4 regions of the Streptomyces poriticola genome follow, and region 1 is predicted to be linked to each of the others. Evidence: riboswitches for the same ligand, from Rfam matches in the RefSeq annotation. Region 1 holds a riboswitch; each other region holds the start of a gene.

Region 1 (5,427 bases):
CGCGAACTCCGGGTCGTACGCCGGGAACCAGCAGGACAGCACGGTCGCCGAGCGCAGCCCGAAGTGGGCGGCGACGGGGCGCTCGCCGGCGTAGAGCACGGAGAGTGTGCCGGTGCACTCCGGTGCCCGGGTCCCGGCGAGCCCGCCGACCAGCCGGGCGATCCATTCCTGGGCGAACCGGTCCCGGCGCCCGGTCCTGCGGTACTGCGCCGACTTCCAGGCCATGAGCGTGCGCAGCGCGGCCGGGTCGCGCTCGTCGAGCACGAAGCGCACGACGCCGACCTGGCGGCCGAGCCGCCGCTCCTTGGCCAGCGTCGTCCTCAGGAACTTCGGGGACCGGGCGCGCAGTTGCCGCTCGTACACTTCGTAGCCCTGCTCCACGTCGATGACGTAGGCGGCGTGCTCCTCGGCGGCGTACGGCACGAACAGCCGTTGCTCCGCCTCGAGGTTGTCGAAGGAGAGGCCGGACAGGCCGCAGGCCCGCAGCAGGGCACCGGCGTCCGGGGCCGGACCCTGGCCCAGCACCGCCCCCTGGCAGTCCGAGACGCCCAGGCCGATCGCGCGGCCCTGGCCCAGCGGACCCCGCTCGTACGGCAGGAATCCGGCCGGTTCCCGGCCGTCGTACAGGACCGCCACCCGGGCCCCGGGCCGCACCCGGCCCACTGCCTCGGTGAACTCCGGTTCCATGAACGGGTTCCGCGGCGCCTGCGACTTGGCGCGCAGTTCGCGCCAGTGCTCCCGGTCCCCCTCGCCCAGCTCGTGCGGGCGCAGCACACGTACGCGTCCCATGCTCAACTCGACCCCCCGATCAAGTCCCCCCTGGACAAACAGGAAGGTACCGCCGGAGCCGTCCGGAGGGTAGGTAGCGGAGCATGTTGTTGCCAATCGGTGCACAGGCCCTTAACCGGCTTTAGTCCGTGATCCGATAGCTTTCGGACACAAACGTCCTGATGCGGACCTGTTCTTGACCGTCACGCGTGCGTTCTGCTTCGCATGCGTTCCGTGGGTGAGTCGGTGGGGCGCGATGTCCGTATTCTCTGATCATGGACCCCACCGCATATGCACTCGTCGCCACCGATCTCGACGGAACCCTGCTCCGGGGCGACGACACCGTCTCCGATCGGTCGCTCGCCGCGCTCACGCGGGTGACCGGGTCCGGTGCGCGGCATCTGGTGGTGACGGGCCGCCCGGCGCCCCGGGTGCGGCCGCTCCTCGCCGACCTCGGCTGCAAGGGGCTCGCGGTGTGCGGTCAGGGAGCGCAGCTGTACGACGCCCGGGCGGACCGTCTGCTGTGGTCGGTCACCCTGGACCGGGAGCTGGCAGAGACCGCGCTGGGCAAGATCGAGGCCGAGGTGGGGCAGGTGTACGCGGCCGTCGACCAGGACGGCGTCGACGGGCTCACACTGATCGAGCCGGGGTATCTGATGCCGCACCCGACGCTGCCCGCCGTGCGGGTCGGCCGGCGCGAGGATCTGTGGTCCGAACCGATCAGCAAGGTGCTGCTGCGCCATCCCGACCTGTCCGACGACGAATTGGCGGCCACCGCGCGCGCGGTGGTCGGTTCGCTGGCCACGGTCACCATGTCGGGGCCGGGGACCGTGGAGCTGCAGCCCTGCGGCATCACCAAGGCGACCGGTCTGGCGCTGGCCGCCGCGCAGCTGGGGCTGAGCCCGGAACAGACCATCGCCTTCGGTGACATGCCCAACGACATCCCCATGTTCGACTGGGCGGACCGCGGTGTGGCGATGGCCAACGCACATCCCGAACTGCGGGCGGTGGCCGACGAGGTCACCCTGTCGAACGAGGACGACGGCATCGCCGTCGTCCTCGAGCGACTGTACGGGCGGTGATCAGGGGGAATCCTGCCGCGCCTCCGGGGTGCCTCAGTACGGACCGTAGACGTTGTCGATCGAGCCGTACCGGTGGGCCGCGTAGTTGCAGGCGGCGGTGATGTTGGCGACCGGGTCGTACGGGTCCCAGGAGGTGCCGGGCACGTGGTAGGCGCGGAAGGTCGGGTCGATGACCTGGAGCAGGCCCTTGGACGGGGTGCCGTTGGCCGCGTTGATGTCCCAGTTGTTGATGGCGTACGGGTTACCGGACGACTCCCGCATGATGTTGCGGTGGATGCCGTTGTACGAGCCGGGGATGCCGTGCTGCGCCATGACGGCGAGCGACTCGCGGATCCAGCCGTCGAGGTTGTTGGAGTAGGCCGTCGTCGCGGTCGTGACGGTCGCCGGGGCAGCGGGAGCGGCGGCGGCGGTGGTAGCGCCGACGAGCGGCAGCGCGAGCACGGCGGCGCCCGTGCCGGCGACGGCGAGCGTGCGGGCGAGGCGCGAGGTCCGGGTGGTCAGGGCGGGGCGAAGGGAGCCGAAGGCAGCCATGTGAAGGATTCCTCTCCTACGCCTGCGAGGTGAGCTGTCGGGTTCGGGCGGGAGGTGCCCGGCCGCGCCCTGACGGGCGTGGCTTCACCCCGAGCCGTTCCGGTCGGTGACCGGCGCGGCGACTTACCTGGGTCCCCCGCTCCTGCCGTGCGTGAGTTGGTCGGTCGATGGGTTCCGTCCGGGCGGCGGCAGGACTCGGCGTCCGCCCGACAGGCCGGGAACGTATGCGAGAGCACATGTCCGGAACAAGTGCAGGATTCACACAAGCAGCGCTTTGACCATGATCCGAGGCTTTTGGTGTGCTTGATCCTTTGTGGGCGCCAAGGGTCAACTGGCTTGCGAGGTAAAGGAGGAGTAAGTGGCGAGGTGACTGCCGGGCCGAGAGGCTCGCGTGAGCCAACTCACCCGCGATCGCATCTACGGCAAATCGGGCAATACAGCCAACTAGGAGTCAACCGCCCACTCGTGGGCGGGATCGTGCGATTGCGCGTCGAATGGGTGACGTCGGCGGGGCCGGGGGCGTTGGGAGGGGTGCCGGGGCCCTGGGCGGGCCGCGCGTCGCGGTCGCGCCCGCCGGTCGGTATCGATCAAAATCTCTCCATATCACCTGATCGAAAACATACCGCTCATGATCCGATACCGACCGGCCTGTAACGGTGGGCGCTAGCGGTGATCGAAACGTGACCGGATACGCTGACTCGAGTGATGGCAGCGACCTATCGACAAGCCGGGTAACCGCCAGTAGACACCAGCAGACAGGAGACCCCTCGTGACCGTCGTCGGGCCGTTCGGGCTGAGCGTGCGGGACCAGGCTCTGGAAGCCGATGTCCAGGTCGGTTTGGCGGCTGTCGAGGAAGGGTTGCTCGAGGCAACCAAGAGCGAGGTGCCCTTCATCACCGAGGCCGCCCAGCACCTGGTGCGGGCCGGCGGCAAGCGGTTCCGGCCGCTGCTCGTGATGCTCGCGGCCCAGTTCGGTGACCCGTACGCGCCCGGTGTCGTGCCGTCGGCCGTCGTCGTGGAGCTGACCCACCTCGCCACGCTCTACCACGACGACGTGATGGACGAGGCCGCCGTCCGCCGCGGGGTGGCCAGCGCGAACACTCGCTGGGGCAACTCGGTCGCCGTCCTGACCGGCGACTTCCTGTTCGCCCGGGCCTCACAGATTCTCGCCGACCTCGGACCGGAGGCGGTCCGGGTGCAGGCGCTGGCGTTCGAGCGGCTGGTCACCGGGCAGATCCTGGAGACGGCCGGCCCCCAGGACGGCCGCGACCCGGTCGACCACTACCTGGATGTGCTGGCCGGCAAGACCGGTTCGCTGGTGGCGGTGTCCTGCCGGTTCGGCGCGATGATGTCCGGCGCCGACGAGCGGCTGGTGGACGTGATCAGCCAGTACGGCGAGCGGCTCGGCGTCGCCTTCCAGCTCGCGGACGACGTGCTGGACATCGCCTCCGACTCGCGCGAGTCGGGCAAGACCCCGGGCACGGACCTGCGCGAGGGCATCCCGACCCTGCCGGTGCTGCGGCTCCGGGAGCGGACGGCCCGCCTGGGCCTCGCCGAGGACCGCGCGCTGTGCGAACTGCTCGACTCCGACCTCAGCGACGACGGGCGCCACGCGGAGGCACTGCGCCTGCTGCGCGCCCACCCCGCGCTGGAGCAGGCCCGGCGGGACACCGTTCGCTATGCCGAGGACGCCCGCGCCGCCCTGACCCCGCTGCCGGAGTGCGACGCGAAGGCCGCGCTGGTGGAACTGTGCGACGCGGTGGTGCACCGGGCCGGTTAGTCTCCCGCCCCTCTCTTCCTCTCCTCCCTTTCCTCCTCTTTCCCTCCCCTTCTCTCCCTCCTCCTCGCCGTCTACCCCACTCGCCCGTTCGTCGGCCTGGGCGGGTGGCGCGCGTCACACGACCCCTACTGGTCGGGGGAGGTGTCATGCCGTCATGTCATACCCCAGCAGTACACGCAGTTGGCTCCGCGGTCTGACGCTTCTGCGGCGCGGATTTGGTGGGATGGACACCACGGAAAACACCACTCCTCACCGATTCGGGTGAGAATGGCGGCTCAGGGGTGGACGAGTGCGAGGTCGCGAGAAAGCCGCCGCCGACGACGGAGGTAGGGCACACATGGCACCGTACGAATCCGACGGCATCAAGACCGCCGGACAGGACGAGGAGCGCCGGGCGGGGAGGCGGCGCAAGGCCGCACGGTACGTCGTCCCGGTCACGGTGATGGGCGTGGCGGCCGCCACGATCGGGCTCGTTCCCGCGCTCGCCGACTCCGGGGACCCCGACCTCCCGGAGATCACCGCTCAGGAACTCATCGAGAAGATCGCCACGTCGGACGTGGAGCAGCTGTCCGGCACGGTGAAGATCAGCACCGATCTCGGCCTCCCGGATCTCGGCGGTCTGGAGAGCGGCCTGATGTCCGGCGGCCTGGGCGCCGGCGAGGACGGCGGTTCCGCCGCCGATCCCCAGGCCCGGCTGACGGAGCTGGCCAGCGGCACCCACACGCTGCGGGTCGCGGCCGACGGACCCGACCGGCAGAAGGTGTCAGTGCTCCAGGACGCCGCCGAGTACAGCCTGATCCACGACGGCAAGGACGTCTGGGGCTACGACAGCGCGTCCAACGAGGTCTACCACGCCACTGTCTCCGACCAGGCCGAGGAGTCGCACGAGCAGCCGCCCGCCACCCCGAAGGACTTCGCCGAAGAGGCGTTGAAGGCGGTCGACGACACCACGTCCGTCACCGTGGACGGCACGGCGCAGGTCGCCGGCCGGGACGCGTACCGGCTCGTGATCGACCCCAAGCAGTCCGGAACCACGGTCGGCGCGATCACCGTGGCGGTGGATGCCAGGACCGGGATGCCGCTGAAGTTCACACTGACCCCGGCCGCCGGCGGCGCCGCCGTGGTCGACGCGGGCTTCACCCAGGTGAGCTTCGCCAAGCCGGACGCGTCGACCTTCGACTTCGAGCCGCCCAAGGGCGCGAAGATCACCGAGGACGGCGCGCTGGAGGACCAGGCGCCGGAGCACGGCCAGAAGTCGGAGGAGGA
Region 2 (5,427 bases), on a different contig from region 1:
GCCCCACCAGCCCCGCTGGTCTCACCAGTCCCGCTGGCCCCACCGATCCCGCCGGCCCCGGGTGTCCGGCCCAGTCGCGATGGTGGCAGCGCGCCTTCGTGCGGTACGGCGCGCTGATCACTCTGCTCGCCCTCTCCGGCCTGGTGATCCTTGCCCTGGTGCGCCAGGAGACCGGCACGGAGGGCTTCCTGGTCGGGCTGGGCCTCGCCGTCCTCCCGGTCCCCCTGCTGCTGGCCGCGTTCCGCTGGCTGGACCGGGTCGACCCCGGTCCCTGGCGCAACCTGCTGTTCTCGTTCGCGTGGGGCGCCTTCGCCGCCGCGCTGATGGCGATCGTCGCCAACAGCTTCGCGACCCGCTGGATAGCCACCGCCACCGCCGATCCGGCCAGTGCCGACACCCTCGGCACCACGGTGATAGCCCCGGTCGTCGAGGAGACCGCGAAGGCGGCCGCCGTGCTGCTGGTCTTCCTCTTCCGCAGACGGGACTTCACCCGCGTCCTCGACGGCGTCGTCATCGCCGGTGTCACCGCCACCGGCTTCGCCTTCACCGAGAACATCCTCTACCTCGGCACCGCCTTCGGCACCGACCAGCTCAGCGGCGACCGGGGCATCGCCTCGGTCACCGCGGCGACGTTCTTCGTCCGCATCGTGATGTCGCCGTTCGCGCACCCGCTCTTCACGGTCCTCACCGGCATCGGCTTCGGCTTCGCCGCGCTCTCCGCCGGCGCCGACTCCGGCGGCCGGCGCGTCCGGCGGATCGGCCGGGTACTGCTCCCGCTCGCCGGTCTGCTGCTCGCGATGGGCCTGCACGCACTGTGGAACGGTTCGGCGTCGTTCGGGGAGTACGGCTTCTTCGCGGTGTACGCCGCGTTCATGGTGCCCGCGTTCGGGCTGCTGACCTGGCTGCTGATCTGGACCCGCCAGCGCGAACTGAGCACCGTACGCGCCGAGCTGCCCGCGTATGTCGCGGCCGGATGGCTGGCGCCCGCCGAGCCGCTCGCCCTGGGGTCGATGCGGGCCCGGCGCATCGCCCGCGATCACGCGCGGCATCTCGGCGGGAGGGAGGCGGCGCGGACGCTCGCGGAGTACGAGTCGTACGCGACCTCGCTGGCCCTCCTCCGGCACCGGGGCCGCCGGGGCAGGGCGGGCGCCGACTTCACGGTGCGGGAGCGGCAGCTGCTGGACGCCCTGTGGCACCGCAGGGCGGCAGCCGGCCCCGCGCTCGACCATGCGGCCCGTGCCACCGCACCGCCCGTGCCGTGGATTCCCGTTCAGCCGTGGGGTGCGGTTCAGTGGGCTCCGGCACCCGCGCACCGGCCGCCGCACCAGCCGTACGGCTCCTGGCCGGTACCCGTGAACCAAACAGGGCCGGTACCGATGAACCGGCAGCCCTGACGTCGGGGGGGATCGCCGTCAGGACCGCCGGCAGTCGGTAGCTGTGCCCTCCCGTGGCGGAGGGGCCGCCGTCAGGGGGTGAGGCCCTTGCTCTGCAGCCAGGCCATCGGGTCGATGCCGGAGGCGGACCCGCCGGGGTGCACCTCCAGGTGGAGGTGGGCGCCGGTCACGTTGCCGGTGGCGCCGACCCGGCCGATGACGTCGCCGGTGGTGACCTTCTGGCCGACGCTGACGCTGATCGAGGACTGGTGGGCATACCAGATCTCGGTGCCGTCGTCGAGGGTGAGCACGGTCTTGTAGCCGTAGGAGCCGTCCCAGCCGGCGGACGTGATCGTGCCGCTGTGCACGGCCTTGAGCAGGGTGCCGGTCGGCGCGGCGAAGTCCAGGCCGGTGTGGTAGCCGGAGGACCAGTAGGCGCCGGCCTGTCCGAAGCTGGAGGAGATGGTGTATGAGGAGGTCGGCAGCGTGTACTGCTTGGCGAGCTGCGCCAGCCGCTCGGCCTCGGCCTTCTTGCGGGCCTCCTCCTCGGCCTTCTTCTTCGCGGCGGCGGCCTTGGCCTCCGCCTCCTTGGCCGCCTTGGCGGCGGCCTCCGCGGCCTTCTTCTCGGCCGCGGCCTTGGCCTCGGCGGCGGCCTTGCTCTCGACCTGGTCCTGCTGCTGCTCGGCCTGCGCGATGATCCGGGCCCGCAGTGCCTCACCGGCGTCGGCGGCGCCCTCATCGGTGTCGGTCGAGGTCACGCCGATGGTGCTGAGCGGCGTCGCGGAGCCCTTGGGGGCCTCTTCCTCGTCCGAGATGAGGGAGCCGACGTTGGGCAGGTCGGGCATGGAGATCGACACCGGCGGCTTGCCGGTCTGCGCGCTGGCCATACCGCCCGCGCCGACCGCTGCTATGACGCCGACGCCCAGGACGGTGGAGCTGCGGGCGAGTCCGCCGCGCTGCTTGGCCACGCGGTGCCGACCGCGGACCGGGCGGACGGTCTCCGCGGTGGGGTTCCACTCGTCCCAGGGACCCTCGTCGGTGCGGCGGGCGCCGTAGACGAAGGTGTCGCCGTCCCGCTGGGTGAGGGTGTCGCCGTCCCGCTGGACGAACGGATTGCCGTCGGGCTGGGCGAACGCGTCGGCGTCACGCTGGACGAAGGTGTCGCCGTCGCGCTGACTCGGCACGAACGGGGCCTCGGGGGCAGGCCGGTTGGACGCCACGTGGGCGTACTCCTTTCCTTCCTTCTCCGCCTACCGGGTTAGCTGACGGGTTCGGAGCAGGAAGGTCTCCTACGCGCGTACACAAGTCCGTGACTCCACGGCCCGATACGCCCGATTCACCCCAAGGTGGTGGTTCCCCGGTTCCTGTGCATCTCTGCGCAGAATTCGGCGCGTGCGCACGGAGCCGCCTTCTGTGACGGCTGGGACGACCGCGCTGCGTTATCGAACGTTAATAGACCCGAGCCTCATATTCCAAGCTGTTCCTCTTGATCATTAACGATTTCGCCACGGACGCATGCCTCACGATCGGTGAAAACCGGGCGAGTTGACCCCGCCTCGGCGGACCCCGTACACCGACTGTTCATTGTTCAACACCTGACAGTGTGTCAGTTGTTATGCGGAGGGCGCTCGTCCGGTCACCACTCGTGACAATGATCAAGGAGAACCGCGGCCAGCGGCCCGGAGACCCGCGGCCCGGAGGCCCGCCAGGGGGACCGGGCGAACTCACGGCCGCCGTACGGCCAGCAGTGCCATGTCGTCCGTGGTCCCGCCTCCCGAGTGCCGGCGTACATCGTCCGCGAGGGCGTCGAGCAGTTCGCCGGGACGCCGGAAGACCCGCCCGGCGAGCCGCTCCCCGGGATCGTAGAACTCCCCGCGTGCGTCACGGGCCTCGGACAGCCCGTCGGTGTGCAGCAGCAGCGTGGCGCCACCGGGGAAGGCCGATTCGTGGGCGCGGTCGGGCCACGCGCCCAGCTCACCCATGCCGAGCGGCAGCGCGGCCTCACCGGCGGCCAGCGTGCGCAGCGTGCCGTCGCTGCGCAGCAGCAGCGGTGGCGGGTGGCCGCGGTTGAGCAGCCGCACGACGCCGTCGCCGTGCGGGAGTTCGGCCAGGACGGCGGTGGTGAAGCCCTCGGAGTCGTCCATCCCCGCGCGCCGGGTGCCCTCCCGGGCCAGCGCCCGTTCCAGCCGCTGCGCCACCGCCTCCAGCGTCGCCTCCTGCTCGGCGGCCTCCCGGAACGCCCCGATCACCACGGCCACCGCCGCCACCGCGCCCATCCCCTTGCCGCGTACGTCGCCCACGACGAGCCGCACTCCGTGCGGGGTGTCCTGCACCGCGTACAGGTCGCCGCCGATGTACGCGTCCGCCTGGGCGGCCTCGTACCGGGCCGCGATCTCGAAGCCGCCGACCCGCTCGGCGGGCACGGGCAGCACTGCGCGCTGAGCGGCCTCGGCGATCTCTCGAGCGGAGGCGAGCCGCTCGCCGGTGCGGCGGACGTAGGCGTTGACGAGCACGGCGAGGGCGGCGACCGTGGCGATGGTGACCAGCTCCGTGAGGGAGCCGTTCCGGTGCGCCGCGCCCAGCGAGAGCTGCAGCATGATCACCACGGCGACGGTCACCGCCCCCGTGAGGACGGTGCCGCGCCGCGAGCAGATCGGGGCGGCGGTCAGCGGCGCGGCCGTGTAGAGGGGCGCAGCGGTGAAGTCGCGCGGGGTGAGGATGTCGTACCCGGCGCCGGCCACGATCAGCAGTCCGGGCAGCAGCCGCACGAGGGTGCGGGCGTGCGGGCCTCGCCGCCACGCGGGCTCCGTAGGACGGCCCGTTCGGTCCGTTCGGTCCGTTCGGTCCGTTCGGCCCGTGCGGTCCGTGCGGCCCGTGCGGTCCGTGCGGCCCGTGCGGTCTGCGCGCACCCCACGCCCCGTACACCCGCTACGCCTTGTGCGGCCGCCGGCCCGCTCTGCACGTCGGACCCACCCTGTGCGTCCCGCCCGCCCTCTGCGTCCCTCACGCGCCGAACCCGCCGTACCCGCCGAACCCGCCGTACGTGCCGCACCGTCCGCAGGGTCGGTGGTGGGCGTGTCTCGGGGAAGCTCCAGCTCACCAGGCCGCACCACTCGCTCGTCTCCCGCCACGCCCGTACGGCTGCGCCGCTCCCGATCCCGCTCGTCCAGGGTTGCCGGACCCGGGGCGGGAAGCGACCGGTGAGGGCCGACCGGATGACAGGGAGCTCCGAGACGACAGGCAACCCCGAACGCACCGACGGCCGGGATCCTCATGGATCCCGGCCGTCGGCCTTCAGTAGCGGGGACAGGATTTGAACCTGCGACCTCTGGGTTATGAGCCCAGCGAGCTACCGAGCTGCTCCACCCCGCGTCGGTGTGTCACCAGTGTACGCCATGCGCAGGACACCCGGCACACAGGTTCCGGCGTCACCCCAGCAGGTGTCCGTTGGGTGCCTTGGCCCGCCCGGCGTACTCCGCCAGGACGACCACGTCCGCGCCGCCCGCGGCCAGCACTCCGCTGCCGTCGGCGGCGGTCACGAAGGTGTCCGGCTCGCGCCATGCCGTGACCACCCGGCGCACGCCCGCGTCGAGGACCAGGCGGGCGCAGGGCACGGGGCGGGAGGAGCGGTGGGCGCAGGGTTCCAGGCTGCTGTAGACCGTGGCGGTCGCCAGCCTCGGATCGGCCGGGTCGGTCTTCGCGAGGGCGGCTTCCTCCGCGTGCACGACCGGGTCACCGCCCTCCCGCGAGTAGCCGCGGGCGAGTTCCGTGCCGTCGGCCGCGACCACCACCGCCCCCACGCTGAACGCCGTCCGCGAGGGCGGGCACCGCGCCGCCAGCTCGCAGGCGAGCGCCAGCCAGTGCCGGTCGGCGGCGTTCGCGGCGCCGCGGCCGGTGCCTGGGGCGGTGGGCACGTAGCGCATGAGCACGACGTCCTCGATCCGCCGGGTCTCCAGCAGCCGCAGCCGGCCCCGCTGGTACGCGCCCGGTCCGAAGAGACGGGGCGCCGCCGGGTCGCCGACGAAGAGGGGCGCGAGGACCAGCTGGATCTCGT
Region 3 (5,427 bases), on a different contig from region 1:
GGCGGCACGGTTGGAGTCCAGGTTCGGGGCGAAGCCGCCCTCGTCGCCGAGACCGGTGGACAGGCCCTTGGCCTTCAGCACCTTCTTCAGCGTGTGGTAGACCTCGGTGCCCCAGCGCAGGGCCTCGGAGAAGGACTCCGCGCCGATCGGGGCGATCATGAACTCCTGGATGTCCACGTTGGAGTCGGCGTGGGCGCCGCCGTTCAGGATGTTCATCATCGGCACCGGCAGCAGGTGCGCGTTGGGGCCGCCCAGGTAGCGGAAGAGCGGCAGGTCGGACGCCTCGGAGGCGGCGTGGGCGACGGCGAGCGACACGCCGAGGATGGCGTTGGCGCCGAGGGAGCCCTTGTTGTCGGTGGCGTCCAGGTCGAACATGGCCTGGTCGATCAGGCGCTGCTCGGTGGCGTCGTAGCCGACCAGCTCCGGGCCGATCTGCTCGATGACGGCGAGGACGGCCTTCTCGACGCCCTTGCCCAGGTAGCGGTTGGTGTCACCGTCGCGGAGCTCGATGGCCTCGAAGGCACCGGTGGAGGCACCGGACGGGACGGCGGCACGACCCGTGCTGCCGTCGTCGAGGCCGACCTCGACCTCGACCGTGGGGTTGCCTCGGGAGTCCAGGATTTCCCGGGCTACGACGACGTCGATGGACGGCACGAGCATCTCCTTCTTGGATGTGACGCGGGTCAGCAGGACCACGGGTGGGGTGCTGCGACATGAGCCTAACCGGCTCCGGGCGGCGGCCGGCCGCCCGACCACCCGTTGGACAGAACCGAGAGAAAATTGTTTCCGGACGAAACAAATGATGTCCAGGAAAAAACCCCGCCCCGGTGCGCACGGGGGGAGACGCACCGGGGCGGGGAGACTGCGGGACGCCGCCGCTTACTTCAGGTGCAGCTGCTGACCCGGGTAGATCAGGTCGGCGTCGTCGACGATGTCGTCGTTGAGCTGGAACAGCTTCTGCCAGCCGCCCTCGACGCCGTGCTCCGCGGCGATACCGCTGAGCGTGTCACCCTTGACGACCTTGTACTCACCGTCGCCCTTGGCGACCGTCTCGCCGGCCGGGGTGGTGACGGTCTTCTTCTCGGCCTTCTCGGCCTTGTCCGCCTTCGCGGCCGGCTGCGTCGGCTCGGCGGCCGGGCGCTCCTGCGAGCGGGAGGCCTTCTGCTCGCTCTCGCGGGACTCGGACGGCGCGGTCGAGGTGCTGCCGGAGCCGGCCTCGGCACCGCCGCCGCTGTACGGGGTGCTGGACAGGCCGGTGCCGCAGACCGGCCAGGCGCCCTTGCCCTGGCCCGCGAGGACCTTCTCGGCGATCTCGATCTGCTGCGCCTTGGTGGCCCGGTCGGCGGTGGCGGCGTACTGGGTACCGCCGAACGCGGCCCAGGTGGAGGCGGAGAACTGCAGGCCGCCGTAGTAGCCGTTGCCGGTGTTGATGGACCAGTTGCCGCCGGACTCGCACTGGGCGACGGCGTCCCACTCGGCGGCGGTGGCGGCGGAGGCGTTGCCGGCCGCCATCAGCGGGGCGGCGACGGCGGCGGCGCCGGTGACGCCGACGGCGGCGATGGCGCGAGCGGTCTTGGACGGACGACGGTGCTTGCCCTTGCCGGAGAACAGCATGGATGGATCCCCTCACCGACGCCTGCGAGGTGAGCTGTCGGGTTCGGGCCGGTGGAATTGCCCGGCCGGGTCCCTGACGGGACTCGGCTTCACCCCAAGCCGCTCGGGCTCGACTGCCCGGTACGGCACTTACCTTGGGTCCCCCGCTCCTGCCTACGGCGCTTGACGCGACGACTGTTCCCGGACGGCCGCTGGCAGGATTCGGCGTTGCGGCAGCCGGGGCCCGCGATGGCGAGCGGTCCTGACCGTAGACACGCGCTCCGCGGATTTTCAAAGACGATCAGGGCTTCTGAGACCTATCTCTCACGGCATTTAAAACGGACATTCAGGCCGAACCGTGACGTGAACTCCCGCTACTTTTCGCCCGTTTCGCCCCCGACTGCAAGCGTCTGACCGGGCAGGATGTGGTCGGGGTCGGCGCCGACGACATCCTCGTTGGCGGCGTAGAGCGCGGACCACCCGCCGCCCAGCTCAAGGGAGTCGGCGATGAGCCACAGGCTGTCGCCGGACCGGACGGTGTACGTGCCGTCCGCCGCCTCCCGCGCCGCGGCGCCGTCGCGCGAGGCGTGCCGGCCGGACGACTCGCCGGTGCGGCCGTCCCCGGCGGCCGTGTCGGCGCCCTCGTCGGCACTGTCACCCCGGTGCCGGCCGGCGCCGGGCCGATCGGTGGCGCCCGGGTCCGAAGCACCCTCACTCTGCCCGGAGTTGTCCGAGTCGTCGCGCTTTGTGGTGGCCGGATCGGTCGGCGCGGAGGATTCAGGGGATACGGGGGATACGGGGGATGTGTCGGACTCGGCCGATTCATCCGCTCCGGCTGCCGGGTCGGCGGACGGGGACGAGGGCTCGGCCGCCGGGTCCGACGTGCCGGGCCCCGCGCCCTCCGCGCCCGGGTCCGGGGTCTTGTCCGCACCGGGGGCGGTCCCGGGCGTGCCCGAGGCGTCCGCGGTGGGCGAGCCGGCCGGCGTCCCGTCCGACGGTCCGTCACTCGCGGTGCCGCCGCCGGCCCCCGTGGAGGAGTCGTTCTCCAGTCCGGCGAGCAGTCCGCAGGTCGGCCAGGCGGCGATGCCCTCGGCCGCGAGCACCTTCTCGGCTATCTCTATCTGCTGGGAGCGGCTGGCCGTGTCGGCGCTGGAGGCGTAGTCGAGGCCGCCGTAGGTCTCCCAGTGCTCCTGGGACAGCTGGAGTCCGCCGTAGTAGCCGTTGCCGCTGTTCTGGCTCCATGCGCCGCCCGTCTCGCACTCGGCGACACGGTCCCAGGTCGTGCCGTCGGCCGCGCCGGCGCCGGAGGCTCCGAGGAGCGGGATCGCGATGGCGGAGCCGGTCACTCCGGCCGCGACGACGAGGGCCGGGGCCTGGCGGGGGCGACGGTGACGACCGTTCCCGGAGAGCATGCGGAGACCTTTCGCGAGACAGCACGGAACGGCGCGACGGGCTGGGGCTCGGTCGCCGCGCTGATCCGTGAACGTATCGGCAGACGATCACTTGTCACAAGTTCATGCCGCGCAGATCACGTGAAGATCACAGAGCTGAGCGTGTGTCACGTTTGCTTCGGGCGTCGTGGGTCTGCGGGGCGACCGCTGCCTCGGGCGGGGTGAAGGACACGGGCAGGGTGCGCAGTCCGCGCATGATGAGCCCGCCGCGCCAGCGCAGTTCGGCCGGATCGGCGTCGAGGCGCAGATCGGGAAGCCGGGTGAGGAGGGTGGCGAGCGCGGTCTGGCCCTCCAGCCGGGCGAGCGGGGCGCCGAGGCAGTAGTGGATGCCATGGCCGTACCCGAGGTGCTGGTTGTCCCGGCGGGACAGATCGAGGGTGTCGGGGTCCGCGAACCGCTCAGGGTCCCGGTCGGCGGCGGCCAGCACGACGAGCACGGGGTCGCCGGCAGCGATGTCCTGTCCGCCGACGGTGAGCGGGCGGGTGGCGAACCGCCAGGTGGCGAGCTCCACCGGGCCGTCGTGGCGCAGGAGTTCCTCGACGCCGGTCTCCAGCAGGCCGCGCTCGCCGGCGGCAAGCGAGCGCTGCAGACGGGCACGCTGACCGGGGTGGGTGAGCAGCGAGTAGGTGCCGTTGCCGATGAGATTGACGGTGGTCTCGAAGCCGGCGAAGAGGAGGATGAAGGCCATGGCTGCGGCCTCGTTCTCGGTGAGGTGCTCGCCGTGGTCGGAGGCGCGGATGAGCCCCGAGATGAGGTCCTCGCCGGGCCCGGGTTCGGTGGGCAGGGCCTCCCGCTTCCGGTGGATGAGTTCGGCGAGATAGCCGCGCATCTTCTTGACCGACCGAGCGACCCCGCCGCGGGGCCCCTTCCCGTGCCGGATCATCATGCCCGCCCAGTCCCGGAAGTCGTCCTGGTCCTCGCGCGGGACACCGAGCAGGTCGCAGATGGCGTAGATGGGAAGCGGGAAGGCGAACTCGTGGATGAGGTCGGCGGACCCGCGGGCGGCGAACCGGTCGATGAGGCCGTCGGCGAGCTCCTGCACGCGGGGCGCGAACTCGGCGACGCGCCGCGGTGTGAACGCCTTGCTGACCAGCCGGCGCAGCCGGGTGTGGTCCGGCGGGTCGATGTTGAGCAGGTGCGTCATCAGCTCGGCCTTGCGCTCGCCGGGGATGCCGGTCTTGCCTTTGGCGTGCGCGGGCTCGTCGTGATGCGCGGGGTTCTTGGACAGCCCCGGGTCGGCCAGCGCCTGCTTGGCATCGGCGTACCGAGTGACCAGCCAGGCCTCGACCCCACTGGGCAGCCGGGTGCGGTGCACGGGCGCGTGCTCGCGCAGCCAGGCGTAGGCAGGGTAGGGGTTGCTCGCGAACTCCCAGGTGAAGAGGTCGGGGGCGGGGGTGTCGCCGGAGGCGTGGGGCTGGTGCTGGTCGGTCACCCTTCGACGGTAACCGGCAGGACAGACACCCCGTCCGCCGGTCCGGGCAGTGCCTGGTCCTCTCCCGGACTCTCCTCCTCAGTCCTCTCCGGGATTCTCCTCCTCGCTCTCTCGGATCGCGTCCCGGTACGCGCGTGCTGCCGCTCTCAGGGCTGCCTCCGGGTCCACGCCCGCGGATTCGGCTCGGACGGCGAGGGCGAGCAGTTCGTATCCGATGCCTTCGACCGGGGGCAGCGGGACGTCCAGGCCCGCCGTGCGGACCCGGGAGGCGAGCTTGGCGGCGAGGGCCAGGCCGGGCTGGCCGAGCGGGATGCCCTCGGTGACGGAGGAGCGCTGTTTCTCCACCGCCTTGGTGCGCCGCCAGTGCTCCTTGACCTCCTCGGGAGTGGTGGCCGTCTCGTCGCCGAAGACATGCGGGTGGCGGTGGATCAGCTTGGTGACGATGCCGCCCGCGACGTCGTCGATGGAGAACGGCGCCTCCCCGTCCTCCTCGGCGATACGGGCGTGGAAGATCACCTGGAGCAGGACGTCACCCAGCTCCTCGCGCAGTTCCTCCCGGTCACCGTCCTCGATCGCCTCGACGAGCTCGTAGGCCTCCTCGATGCCGTACTTGGCCAGACCCTTGTGGGTCTGCCGGGACGACCAGGGGCACTCGGCGCGGATGCGGTCCATCACCTGCACGAGGTCGAGCAGGCGGGCGCCCGGCAGGTCGTAGGAGGCGGGCAGCAGCTCCAGCTCCGGCATGCGGACCCGGCCGGAGCCGGCCAGCCGGGCCAGGCCGTCGGTGAGAGCCGGCTCGCCCTCGCCGGTCGCCACGACCACCACCGTGCGCCCGCCGGCGCAGGCGTCGACCAGCTGCTCGGCGGTGGGGGCGGCCTCATCGACCGGTATCCCGGCCTCGCGCAGATACGGCAGCTGGGGATGGGCGCCGTCCGCGCACAGCACCCGGTC
Region 4 (5,427 bases), on a different contig from region 1:
CGGGGTGTCGCGGCCGTGCGGATCTCCGACGTCGCCTCGGCGCTCGGCGTCAGCAATGCGCTGGTGCTCTACCACTTCTCGACCAAGGAGAAGCTGGTCGCCGCCGCGTTCGGGCATGCCGCCCAGGACGACCTGGCGCATCTGCGCAAACTGCTCGGCCGCCGCACCTCGGCACTGCGCCGGCTACGTGCGGCCGTCCGCTGGTACGCCCCCACCGGCCAGGCCAAGGGCTGGCGGCTGTGGATCGAGAGCTGGGCGGCGGCCCAGCGCGAGCCCGCGCTGCGCGAGGTCGCGCGGGATCTCGACGCTCAGTGGAAAGCCGCGCTGACCGAGGTCATCACCGAGGGCGTGGCCGCGGGCGAGTTCCCCTGCCCGGACCCGGCCGGCTCCGCCCTGCGTCTGACGGCCCTGCTGGACGGGCTGGCCGTGCAGCTGACGGCGTACGGCGGCACGGTGTCCCGGGCGCGCGCGCAGTCGTGGGTGGACGAGGCGCTCGCCCGTGAGCTGGAGGTGGAGCAGAAGGCCTGGACCACGGCTGCGCGGTGAGCGCGACGCACGCCCGGCTCCGGACGGGGGGCCACGGCGAGAGCCCCGCCCACCGGGGACGGTGTGTGCGCGACCCGCGACCCGGGCCCCGGCTCCCGGCGGCGTGGAGTACGCAGTGCTCGCGCCGGCCGGCGGCGCCGAGGGGGTTCTGTTCGTGCCGGCCCCCGGCGACCGCCGAGGGGGCCGCGTTCGCCGCTGACCCGGGGTGAGCCGGTGTGGTCAGGCCACCGGGGCGATCCGGCTCCTGATGTCGTCCGGCGACAGCGTGCCCTTGGCGGTCACATGGTCGCCGGAGGACTGGCCGCGCAGGCGCCGCCCGATCCAGGGCACCAGGTACTCGCGCGCCCAGTGGACGTCGTCCCGGCGGACATCGAGCGCGCCGCGCGGCGGGAGCGGCGGCCAGGGCTGCTCCGGGTCGGCGGGGACCGGCAGCCCGAGCGCCTGGCCGGCGCGGAGGGCCACGCGCGTGTGCCCCTCGGGCGACAGGTGCAGGCGGTCGGCGTCCCAGGCCCGGCGGTCCTGCACGCTCCGCAGGGACCACAGGTCGAGCACGGGGCAGCCGTACCGGTCGGCGACGGCGCGCACATGCCCGTTGTAGGTGGCGATCTTGCCGCGCAGATGCCTGAGGACGGGCACGCCCCGGGTGTCGAAGCCGGTCGTCACCAGGACGGTGCCGGCCACCGTGGTCAGCGCGGCGACCGCCCGCTCGAACCGCTCCGCGACCTCGTCCGGGTCGGTGCCGGGCCGGATGATGTCGTTGCCGCCCGCGCAGAACGAGACCAGGTCCGGGGCGAGTTCGACCGCCCGCGGGACCTGCTCCGTCGTGATCTGGTCGAGCAGCCTTCCGCGCACGGCGAGGTTGGTGTAGGTGAATTCGCCTTCGGGCCGCCGGTCGGCGAGCAGGACGGCGAGGCGGTCGGCCCAGCCGACGAACGCCCCGTCGGGGCCGGGATCGCCGACGCCCTCGGTGAAGCTGTCCCCCACCGACACGTACGACCCGATCACTGATCTGCTGTCACTCTTCGAATCGTCTGCCACGCCGGACCATGATTCACCCTGGAATGTGACCTACGCGACCGTAGGCAGGGGTTGACGAGCGGTGAGAAAGGCCACTGCCAAGGCTTGGTCAACTCCGGAATAGCGCAGCGTCCCCGCCCGGGAACGCGGGAACGGCGAAGGCCGGACCCGGGGATCGGGGTCCGGCCTTCGGGCGTGCGTGCCTCGGGCGTCAGAGGGAGACGCCGTGCGAGCGCAGGTAGGCGATCGGGTCCACGTCGGAGCCGTAGTTCGGCGTGGTGCGGATCTCGAAGTGCAGGTGCGGACCGGTGGAGTTGCCGGTCGAGCCGGACAGGCCGACCTGCTGCCCCGCGGTCACGGACTGACCGGTGGAGACGGAGAGCGAGGACAGGTGGGCGTACTGGGCGTAGTAGCCGTCGGCGAGCTTGATGACGACCTGGTTGCCGTACGCACCGGCCCAGCCGGCGGAGACGACGGTGCCGGCGCCGACGGCCTTCAGGGAGGTGCCGGTCGGGACGACGAAGTCGGTGCCGGTGTGGTAGCCGCTGGACCACATGCTGCCGGTCTGGTGGTAGGGGGTGCCGATGGTGCCGCCCGGCACCGGGGACACGTAACCCGAGGCACTCGCGGTGCCGGCGGACTGCGCAGCCGCGCCCTCGGAGGAGGACTTCTCGGCCGGGGCCTGCTCCGCCTTCTGCGCGGTCTCGGTCTTCTCGGCCTTCTCGGCCTGCTTCGGGGCCGACGGCTCGGCGGCCTCGGCGGCCTTCGGAGCGGACGACTCGGCGGCACCCGCCTCGGCCGGTCCGCCGACGGAGAGCTTCAGACCCGGGTGGATGAGGGACGGGTCCTCGCCGATGGCCTGGAGGTTGTCGGCCCACAGCTGCTGCCAGCCGCCGGTGACGTCGTACCTGTCGGCGATCTTCGAGAGCCAGTCGCCGGCGCGCACGGTGTAGGTGTGCTTCTCCGACGACTTCTCCGAGTTCTTCCCGGAGTTGTTCGAGGCGACCTGCTGCTGGGCCGCCGAGAGCGACTGCGGCGCCTTCTCGGCAACGGACTGCGCGGGGGCCGCGTGGGCGCTCACGGCGCCGATGAGCGGCAGCGCGAGCGCGGCGCCACCGGTTCCGGCGACGGCGATGGTGCGGGTCAGACGCTGGGTCCTGGTGCGACGGTGCTTACCCCTGGCGGGCATGGCGAATTCCTCTCCGGCGCCTGCGAGGTGAGCTGTCGGGTTCGGGCTGGAGATGCCCGGCCGTGCCGCGGCACGACTTGACCCCTAGCCGTTCCGGAGACCGGAACAGGCGGTGATTCCTGTGGGTCCCCCGCTCCTGCCGGGTACGGGTGTCGGGTGGGTGCGAAAGTCCGGTCGGCGGCAGGATTAGGCGTCCGTCCGGATCGGTCGTGAACGTAAGGGACCAAGACGCACAGGAACAAGCAGGGGTTTCCCGATACGCGGTATTTGCTTGATCCATCCCGGGTTTCCGCGGTAACACTCCGTCGATTTGATGCCCGCCGCAATGCACGAAAGCCCTTGAGAAGCACGTGAATTACGTGAACATGACGGACAACGCACCGTCACGGATATGACGCTCCTCACGCGACCGCACTCCAGGTTCCTTTATTCCAGAGCGAGTTGGAATGAAGGTGCTAATTCGGACAGAAGGCCCAGATGGGATGTGAATGGAAAAGCGCGACAAGAATGTCTCCGGCGCCGAGGCCGGGCCGTGCCTGTGGACAACTCATTGCCCCAGGCAAGAGATGCCGTATCGTCGAGTCGGTGGCCGCCGACGATCAGCGCCGGCGGCGCGGAGTGGGAGGAGCCCCCGTGACGCAGCAGGTCCCGTCGACCGAGCCCGAGCTGGCCGGTGTGCGCAATTTCCGTGACGTGGGCGGCCTGCCGACCGAGGACGGCCGCCGGGTGCGGCACGGCGTGCTGTTCCGCAGCGGGCACCTGGCGCACGCCACGGCGGAGGACGCCGCGTTCCTCGGCGCCCTCGGCCTGCACACGATCTTCGACTTCCGCAACTCCGCCGACCAGAAGCTCGAGGGCCCGGATATCGCGCTGCCCGGCGTGCGCAATGTGAACCTGCCGCTGTCCGACCCGGCCGACGGCGCCGAGTTCTGGAAGATGGTCCGCGACGGCGATCTGGACCAGCTCCGCGACATCCTCGCGGACGGAAGGGCCGCGGACCGGATGATCGCCTCCTACCGCATGATCGTCAAGGAGCGTACGGCGGAGCACTCCCAGGTGCTGCACTCGCTCGCCGAGGACAGCGTCCCCGCCCTGATGCACTGCGCGGCCGGCAAGGACCGGGCCGGCCTGTCGGTGGCGGTGACCCTGCTGGCCGTGGGAGTGGAGCGCGAGGCCGTTCTCGAGGACTATCTGAAGTCCGGCGCCGAGCACCGCCGCTACCGGGTGCACCGCAGCAGCAGCTCCGCCTCCGCCTACTCCCCCGAGGTCATGGAGCTGCTCAGCCCCCTGTTCGACGCGCGGGCCGAGTATCTGGCGGCGGCCTTCGAGACCGTCGAGGAGACCTGGGGCGGCGTCGACGCCTATCTGGAGCAGGGGCTGGGCGTCACACCGGAGACCCGGGAGCGGCTGCGGGGGCGGCTCCTCGACTGAGGCCGCCCAAGGCCCTCACTTCGCCCCGAGCTCGAAGAGCAGATAGACGAAGGCGGCGAAGACATGCCCCACGGCGATGTAGACGATCAGCCGCACCCACAGGGCCCGCGGGAACTTCTCCTCCATGTCGCTCATGGCATCTCTCCGGTGGTGCGGCCCAGGCACAGCGCGGCCGTGGGGCTCTGCAGCAGGGTGTGGACGAACAGCAGGTCGACGCCGTCGGGGTCCGGGGCGGCGATCCGGTGCGGGGTCAGCGAGTCGAAGTGCGCGCTGTCGCCGGGAGCGAGCCGGTGCACGGTGTCACCGAGGTGCAGCCGCAGCCGGCCCCGCAGCACATACAGCCACTCCTCGCCCGGGTGCACCCGCACCATGTCGCCCTGCGTCCCGTACGGCACATGGACGCGCAGGGCCTGCATGCCGCGCCCGGTCGCCCCGGCCTGCCAGTACGTCCAGCCGCCCGCCGGGGCCGGCTCCATGTCGGCGGCCCGCACTACGGCGTCGCGGTCCGCGGCGGTCTCGCCGAGCAGCTCGGAGACGGTGGTGCCGTAGATCCGGGCCAGGCCGAGCAGCATGGGCAGCGAGGGCTGCCGCTGCCCGGTCTCCAGCCGGGAGAGGTGGGCCGGCGACAGTCCCGCCGCGCGGGCCGCGGCCTCCAGGGTGAGGGCGGCCCGCCGGCGCAGGGCCCGCAGCTGCGGTGCCACCGCGGACATCGCGTCGGCGGGGCCGTCCGGCGGGTCGGGCTCGGAAACGGTCATACGTCCATTGAGCCCGAGCGAGTGCCTCAGGGGCAATTTTCTTGCCCGAGAGGCAAAATCCTCTCAGTGGTTCGCCACCGCCTGCTTGACCAGGGTCTTGCCGAAGTCCCACAGCAGCCCGCCACCGCTGTGGGCATCCTCCATGACCTCGGTGAAGGCGTCCACGAACCGGTCCACCTCCCGCTCCCCGATGATCAGCGGCGGGATCAGCTTGATCACCTCCATCTGGTCTCCGGAGACCTGGGTGAGAATCCGGTGCCGGTGCATCAGCGGGGCGACCACCATCTGTGCGAACAGCCCCTTGCGCGCGGCCTGCAGCATGGACCAGCGGCTGCGCAGCCGCATCGACCGCGGCCTGCCGAACTCGATGCCGATCATCAGCCCCCGGCCACGCACCTCGGAGAGCAGTTCGTAGCGGTCCACCAGCGCGGCCAGCCGGGACCTCAGCAGTGCGCCGGTGGCCGCCGCGTTGGCCACGATCTGCTCGTC

Evidence for each region. Region 1 has a riboswitch for cyclic di-AMP ahead of V5O46_RS15205 (transglycosylase SLT domain-containing protein). Riboswitches for the same ligand answer to the same signal wherever they lie in the genome.
Region 2: it holds a riboswitch for cyclic di-AMP, as region 1 does, so the genes downstream of both, V5O46_RS24110 (M23 family metallopeptidase) here and V5O46_RS15205 (transglycosylase SLT domain-containing protein) in region 1, are expected to answer to the same signal.
Region 3: it holds a riboswitch for cyclic di-AMP, as region 1 does, so the genes downstream of both, V5O46_RS05560 (transglycosylase family protein) here and V5O46_RS15205 (transglycosylase SLT domain-containing protein) in region 1, are expected to answer to the same signal.
Region 4: it holds a riboswitch for cyclic di-AMP, as region 1 does, so the genes downstream of both, V5O46_RS21630 (M23 family metallopeptidase) here and V5O46_RS15205 (transglycosylase SLT domain-containing protein) in region 1, are expected to answer to the same signal.

What each region holds. Positions count from the first base shown of each region.
Region 1 covers NZ_JBAGKH010000008.1:164,264-169,690, forward strand. Annotated here, with positions in the region: gene V5O46_RS15195 (GNAT family N-acetyltransferase) at 1-789, opposite strand, end outside; gene V5O46_RS15200 (HAD family hydrolase) at 1,044-1,850, shown strand; gene V5O46_RS15205 (transglycosylase SLT domain-containing protein) at 1,884-2,381, opposite strand; cyclic di-AMP (ydaO/yuaA leader) riboswitch at 2,386-2,554, opposite strand; gene V5O46_RS15210 (polyprenyl synthetase family protein) at 3,151-4,161, shown strand; gene V5O46_RS15215 (LolA family protein) at 4,499-5,427, shown strand, end outside.
Region 2 covers NZ_JBAGKH010000023.1:94,539-99,965, reverse strand. Annotated here, with positions in the region: gene V5O46_RS24115 (PrsW family intramembrane metalloprotease) at 1-1,394, shown strand, start outside; gene V5O46_RS24110 (M23 family metallopeptidase) at 1,466-2,593, opposite strand; cyclic di-AMP (ydaO/yuaA leader) riboswitch at 2,606-2,774, opposite strand; gene V5O46_RS24105 (PP2C family protein-serine/threonine phosphatase) at 3,098-4,141, opposite strand; tRNA gene V5O46_RS24100 (tRNA-Met) at 4,672-4,745, opposite strand; gene V5O46_RS24095 (dihydrofolate reductase family protein) at 4,802-5,427, opposite strand, start outside.
Region 3 covers NZ_JBAGKH010000003.1:104,509-109,935, forward strand. Annotated here, with positions in the region: gene eno (phosphopyruvate hydratase) at 1-654, opposite strand, end outside; gene V5O46_RS05560 (transglycosylase family protein) at 880-1,614, opposite strand; cyclic di-AMP (ydaO/yuaA leader) riboswitch at 1,619-1,785, opposite strand; gene V5O46_RS05565 (transglycosylase family protein) at 1,968-3,005, opposite strand; gene V5O46_RS05570 (cytochrome P450 family protein) at 3,133-4,476, opposite strand; gene V5O46_RS05575 (nucleoside triphosphate pyrophosphohydrolase) at 4,555-5,427, opposite strand, start outside.
Region 4 covers NZ_JBAGKH010000019.1:13,163-18,589, forward strand. Annotated here, with positions in the region: gene V5O46_RS21620 (TetR/AcrR family transcriptional regulator) at 1-546, shown strand, start outside; gene V5O46_RS21625 (SGNH/GDSL hydrolase family protein) at 766-1,551, opposite strand; gene V5O46_RS21630 (M23 family metallopeptidase) at 1,775-2,752, opposite strand; cyclic di-AMP (ydaO/yuaA leader) riboswitch at 2,757-2,914, opposite strand; gene V5O46_RS21635 (tyrosine-protein phosphatase) at 3,386-4,183, shown strand; gene V5O46_RS21640 (DUF6126 family protein) at 4,199-4,318, opposite strand; gene V5O46_RS21645 (helix-turn-helix domain-containing protein) at 4,315-4,938, opposite strand; gene V5O46_RS21650 (aspartate aminotransferase family protein) at 5,002-5,427, opposite strand, start outside.